Linked DNA regions of Pseudosulfitobacter pseudonitzschiae. Each later gene encodes a partner of the first gene's protein in a complex. Links are inferred from orthologs where the notes say so. Each region holds a gene or a part of one and is shown in the gene's direction. Other genes may lie near its edges.

Region 1 (3,292 bases):
GGTGATTTCGACGCCGTCTACATTGGCGACCACGGTAGACAAGGAAGGTGTTTCATCCTGCGCGTGCAGCGGTTGGGATAAGGTAAGTGCGACCGCAATGGCGGGCAGAATGGCAAAGCGTTTCAGCATGGAATGGTCCTGTTCAGTTGTTGCCGCGTGTTCTGCGACCCCTCGTGGCCGGACGCGACATTGACACGGTTTCATGTGACCCTTACATCGCCCTATGGGCGCGGCCAGGATCGGCTTGACCCTGTATCTATGGGCTGCACGTGGCGCCGACAAGCAGATGCTGCGCAACCTGACACAAGATCGGCTGGAGAACGCATGCTCGGTATCGGAACAATCGCCAAAAAGGTCTTTGGCACGCCCAATGATCGCTTGATCAAATCGGTGCGGCCGCTGGTCGAGCAGATCAACGCGTTGGAGCCTGAATTCGAGGCGCTGAGCGACGAAGGTTTGAAGGATAAAACCGAAGCACTGGCCAAACGGGCGCTTGAGGGCGAAAGCCTTGATGACCTTCTGCCCGAAGCCTTTGCAAACTGCCGTGAAGCGGCCCGTCGTGCTCTGGGCTTGCGGGCCTTCGATACCCAGTTGATGGGTGCGATTTTCCTGCACCGCGGCAATATCGCCGAACAAAAGACGGGTGAGGGCAAGACCCTGACTGCCACCTTCGCGGCCTATCTGAATGCGCTGACAGGCAAGGGCGTGCATGTGGTGACGGTTAACGAATACCTTGCCAAACGTGACGCCGAATGGATGGGCAAGGTGTTTACCCACCTCGGCCTGACCAGTGGCTGTGCCTGGAATGGGATGGGCGAAGACAACAAACGCGCGGCCTATGCCTGTGACGTGACTTACGCCACCAACAACGAACTCGGGTTCGATTATCTGCGCGACAATATGAAAAGCGAGCTGAATCAGATGGTCCAGCGTGGTCACAATTTCGCGATTGTGGACGAGGTCGACAGTATTCTGATCGACGAAGCACGCACGCCGCTGATTATCTCGGGTCCGTTGGATGACCGGTCGGAACTGTACCAGACCATTGACGCCGTGATCCCGTTGCTGGACCCCAGCCACTATTCGGTCGACGAGAAAACCCGCAATGTATCCTTCACCGAAGAAGGCAACGAGTTTCTCGAAGAGCAGCTTTTGGCGCGTGGTCTGATTGAAGAGGGCATGACCCTTTATGATCCGGAAAGCACCTCGATTGTGCACCACGTCAACCAGGGTTTGCGGGCGCACACCCTGTTCCAAAAGGACAAAGATTACATCGTGCGCGACAATGAGGTCGTGCTGATCGACGAATTTACCGGCCGTATGATGTCGGGCCGTCGTCTGTCCGAGGGGCTGCATCAGGCGATCGAGGCCAAAGAAGGCGTCAAAATCCAGCCTGAGAATGTGACGCTGGCCAGCGTGACCTTCCAGAATTATTTCCGTCTGTACAACAAGTTGGCAGGCATGACCGGCACCGCCCTGACAGAAGCCGAGGAATTCCGTGAAATCTATGGTTTGGGTGTAGTCGAAGTACCGACAAACCGTCCAATTGCCCGCGTTGACGAAGACGACCGCGTATACCGCACTGGCACCGAAAAGTCTGCAGCCATGATCGAAGAGATCAAAGCGGCCCACGAAAAAGGCCAGCCCGTGCTGGTCGGCACCACGTCGATCGAAAAATCCGAGATGTTCAGCGCGATGCTGACGGAAAAGGGTATTCCCCACAATGTCCTGAACGCGCGCCAGCACGAACAGGAGGCGCAAATTATCGCGGATGCCGGCAAGTTCGGCGCAGTGACCATTGCCACCAACATGGCCGGACGCGGCACCGACATCCAGCTGGGCGGCAACGTCGATCTGAAAGTACTTGAAGCGCTGACCGCAGACCCCGACGCCGATCCCGAAGCGATCCGCGCGCGGATCGAGGCCGAGCACGAAGACGAGAAGCGCAAAGTGCTGGATGCGGGCGGGCTGTTTGTTCTGGCATCGGAACGCCATGAAAGCCGCCGCATCGACAACCAGTTGCGGGGCCGTTCGGGTCGTCAGGGTGATCCGGGGCGCACGTCGTTCTATCTGTCACTCGAAGACGACCTGATGCGTATTTTCGGTTCGGACCGTTTGGACAAGGTTCTGAAAACCCTCGGGTTGGAAGAAGGCGAAGCGATTATTCACCCTTGGGTGAACAAATCACTGGAACGCGCGCAGGCCAAGGTCGAGGGCCGCAACTTTGACATGCGCAAACAGTTGTTGAAGTTCGACGACGTGATGAACGACCAGCGCAAAGTGGTCTTCACCCAACGCCGTGACATCATGGAAGCCGACGACCTGTCCGAAATCACGTCGGATATGCGCGAACAGGTGATCGACGATCTGATTGACCAGTATATGCCGCAGGGCACTTATGCCGATCAGTGGAACACCGAAGGGCTTTATGCCGACGTTATCGAGAACCTCGGCGTGGATGTGCCGGTGATGGCATGGGCCGAAGAGGACGGCGTGGACGACGAACAAGTCCGCGAGCGTTTGATTGAGGCCACCGAAAAGCTGATGGCACAAAAGATCGAACAATTCGGCCCCGAAAACATGCGCATGATCGAAAAGCAGATTCTGCTACAGGCGATTGATGGGAAATGGCGTGAACACCTGCTGACACTGGATCACCTGCGCTCGGTCGTCGGTTTCCGAGGCTATGCACAGCGCGACCCGCTGAACGAATACAAGAACGAAGCCTTTCAGTTGTTCGAAGTGATGCTGGACAGCCTGCGCGAAGACGTGACCCAGAAACTGGCGCAAATCCGTCCGATGACGGAAGAAGAGCGCGCCGAGATGCTGGCACAGGCCGCGGCGCAACAGGCCGAACTGCAAAAGGCTGCACAGCAGGCACAGGATGCGCAAATACCCGCCCCCTCTGCTGAAGCTGTCGCAGACGGTTTCGACGAGAACGATCCGACCACATGGGGCAACCCGGGCCGGAACGAACCCTGTCCATGTGGTTCGGGCAAGAAGTTCAAACATTGCCACGGGCGTCTGACCTGACCGCAAAAAAGCTGCGCGCGTCACATTGACGCCGCAATGACTCCGCAACCGGGCCATAAGTCGGCCCGGTTTCTCTGCCAGAAACGATCCGGACCCAAAAGTATAAGGGATTGGATCAATGGCCTATGTTAAAGAAATCGCGACTGCAGCTGGTACGCTGATTTGTGCCGTTGGTATCGGGTTCATCATGCAAAGCGGTGACACGGCGCAGGAACTCTATGGCTCCGGTGAGACCGTCGAGACGCCGGTTCAGGCACCC
Region 2 (2,899 bases), 500 kb from region 1 along the record:
CCCCATCCGGTCTCATCCCTTATACGCCCCCAGTGGCCATCACTGCGGCACACAAGAATCATGAAACGCCGCGTTTGACCGCTCCCGTCGCTGGGGGTCACATCCGGCAAAAGGAGAAGCGACATGAAACTGAATGAACTGCGCGACAACGAAGGCGCCACCAAGAAACGCAAGCGCGTTGGTCGTGGCCCCGGGTCCGGCACCGGTAAGATGGGTGGCCGTGGTATCAAAGGTCAGAAATCCCGTTCGGGTGTGGCGATCAACGGCTACGAGGGTGGCCAGATGCCGCTCTATCAACGTCTGCCTAAGCGCGGCTTTACCAAACCGAACCGCAAATCTTATGCCGTTGTGAACCTGGGCTTGATCCAGAAATTTATCGACGCCAAGAAAATCGACGGCTCTGCCACGATCACCGAAGACGTATTGATTTCGTCGGGTCTGGTGCGTCGTAAGCTGGACGGCATCCGCGTTCTGGCAAAGGGCGAAGTGACGTCCAAGCTGGATCTGCAAGTGACCGGCGCGTCCAAATCGGCGATCGAAGCGGTGGAAAAAGCTGGCGGTGCGCTGACAGTCACAACCACGGCAGCGGCTGAGTAAACCTTACTCGAACCTTGTGGGTCGGCGCTGTCCGGCTTACATAGCCTTGAGTTTTCCTTAACGCCGCCCGCCGGAAAACGGCTTGGGCGGCGTTTTCGCAACAGAAAGAGCCGATATATGGTATCCGCCGTCGAAAACATGGCCGCCAACACCAGCTGGTCTGCGTTGGGCAAGGCCACTGACCTGCGCAACCGCATTTTGTTCACGCTGGGCCTGCTGATTGTCTATCGTTTGGGCACATTTATCCCGGTTCCGGGCATCGACGGCGCGGCATTGCGCGAGTTTATGGAAGGTGCAGGGCAGGGCATTGGCGGCATGGTGTCGATGTTTACCGGCGGTGCGCTGGGGCGGATGGGCATTTTTGCCCTTGGTATCATGCCCTATATTTCGGCTTCGATCATCATCCAGCTTCTGACCTCGATGGTGCCTTCGCTTGAGCAGCTCAAGAAAGAAGGTGAACAGGGGCGTAAGAAAATCAACCAATACACCCGCTACGGCACTGTGGCGCTGGCGACTTTGCAGGCCTACGGCCTTGCCGTCAGCCTTGAGGCGGGTGATCTGGTTACTGATCCGGGTCTGTATTTCCGTGTGGCCTGTCTGATCACACTGGTCGGCGGCACGATGTTCCTGATGTGGCTGGGTGAACAGATTACAGCACGCGGTATCGGCAACGGTATCTCTCTGATCATCTTTGTCGGCATCATCGCAGAAGTTCCTGCCGCTATGGCGCAGTTCTTTATCAGTGGTCGCAGTGGTGCGGTCAGCCCTGCGGTGATTGTCGGGGTGATCATCATGGTGATCGCGACCATCATGTTCGTGGTGTTCATGGAACGTGCCCTGCGCAAGATCCACATCCAGTACCCACGGCGTCAGGTCGGCATGAAGGTATATGATGGCGGTTCGTCGCACTTGCCCGTCAAAGTAAACCCCGCTGGCGTTATTCCTGCGATCTTTGCCTCGTCGCTGTTGCTGCTGCCCGTAACTGTCAGCACCTTCTCGGGCAACTCGACCAACCCGATCATGAGCTGGCTTTTGGCCAACTTCGGCCCCGGTCAGCCGCTGTACTTGCTGTTCTTCGTCGCGATGATCGTGTTCTTCGCCTATTTCTATACGTTCAACGTTAGCTTCAAACCTGACGAGGTTGCGGACAATCTGAAGAACCAGAACGGATTTGTGCCCGGCATCCGTCCCGGCAAGAAAACTTCGGAGTATCTGGAATATGTGGTGAACCGGATTCTGGTTCTGGGTGCCGGTTACCTTGCGGCGGTCTGTCTGCTGCCAGAAATTCTGCGAGGCCAGTTTGCCATTCCCTTCTATTTCGGCGGGACATCGGTGTTGATTGTTGTGTCGGTGACGATGGATACAATCCAGCAAGTCCAATCCCACTTGCTGGCCCACCAGTATGAAGGTCTTATTGAGAAATCGAACCTGCGCGGCAAAGGCAAAGGGGGCAAACCCCGCAAGAAACGGAGCCCTGTGCGTCGATGAATATTATTCTGCTTGGACCGCCCGGCGCGGGTAAGGGAACACAGGCCCGCATCCTCGTCGAGGAACGTGGCATGGTTCAGTTGAGCACCGGCGACATGCTGCGTGCCGCCAAGGACAGCGGCACCGAAATGGGCGATATCGTGGCCGACGTCATGGCCCGTGGCGCGTTGGTAACAGACGAGATCGTGATCGGTCTGATCCGCGAGCAGTTGAATACGGTCAAGGCGTCCGGTTTCATCTTTGACGGCTTTCCACGCACGCTGGCACAGGCCGATGCTTTGACCAATCTTCTGGCCGCCGAGGGCGAGAACCTTGACGCCGTGGTCGAAATGGAAGTCGACGATGAAGCGCTGGTGGCGCGTATCACCGCGCGTTCAACTTGTGGCAACTGTGGTGAGGTCTACAACGACACCACCAAGCCGCAACCTGCGGATGGCAAGTGCAGCAACTGTGGCGCCTCTGATTTCCGCCGTCGTGCAGACGATAACGAGGAAAGCCTCAGAACCCGTCTGATGGAATATTACAAGAAAACCGCGCCGCTGATCGGTTATTACTACGCCAAAGACATGTTGACCAAAATCGACGGTCTGGGCGAGATTTCCCAAGTCAAGGCAGCGATCGACAAGGCGCTGTCCTAGGCAGACAAAGAGGGGCGGCGCATGGCATCAAACAGATTTTCGCGGCAACGCTTTCATCTTATGCTGCCCTGCCAGTGAGACACGTCGCTGTCTCACGCCCCCGGACTGCGCGCAGAAGTGAACGCACGGCGTGACGGACAAGACGGCCCCACCGATCTGCGGATGGGGATTGCGGT

Evidence for each region. The genes of interacting proteins can lie anywhere in the genome.
Region 2: the proteins of secA (region 1) and secY are in contact, whole or in part, in a crystal structure (PDB 3DIN), measured with the Thermotoga maritima proteins. The link is inferred for Pseudosulfitobacter pseudonitzschiae from one-to-one orthologs. Residues at the interface, in WP_004082002.1 of Thermotoga maritima: Glu261, Ala262, Arg263, Lys300, Ala301, Arg302, Thr303, Ile304, Ile305, Leu323, Tyr324, Asp325, Pro326, Val329, Ser330, Tyr333, Ile336, Lys340, Phe345, Val349, Glu363, Phe364, Tyr374, Ser375, Gly376, Gly377, Glu393, Ile395, Thr482, Ser483; in WP_004081795.1 of Thermotoga maritima: Glu108, Gly109, Glu110, Glu111, Ala236, Glu237, Arg238, Arg239, Ile240, Thr241, Ile242, Gln243, Tyr244, Ala245, Arg246, Arg247, Val248, Thr249, Gly250, Arg251, Arg252, Val253, Tyr254, Gly256, Ala257, Ser258, Thr259, Tyr260, Leu261, Pro262.

The regions. Positions count from the first base shown.
Region 1 is NZ_CP022415.1:3,114,841-3,118,132, reverse strand. Bases 13-3,233 are described here. They hold secA (preprotein translocase subunit SecA), read left to right. Parts: upstream 13-324; coding sequence 325-3,033; downstream 3,034-3,233. Other genes in these bases: SULPSESMR1_RS15345 (hypothetical protein), read left to right, coding at 3,152-3,233; SULPSESMR1_RS15355 (peptidylprolyl isomerase), read right to left, coding at 13-129. In the rest of the region: more of SULPSESMR1_RS15355, read right to left, coding at 1-12; more of SULPSESMR1_RS15345, read left to right, coding at 3,234-3,292. UniProt on the Escherichia coli protein: Required for protein export, interacts with the SecYEG preprotein conducting channel.
Region 2 is NZ_CP022415.1:2,619,306-2,622,204, reverse strand. Bases 72-2,899 are described here. They hold secY (preprotein translocase subunit SecY), read left to right. Parts: upstream 72-714; coding sequence 715-2,085; downstream 2,086-2,899. Other genes in these bases: SULPSESMR1_RS12785 (adenylate kinase), read left to right, coding at 2,082-2,723; rplO (50S ribosomal protein L15), read left to right, coding at 124-597. UniProt on the Escherichia coli protein: The central subunit of the protein translocation channel SecYEG. Consists of two halves formed by TMs 1-5 and 6-10.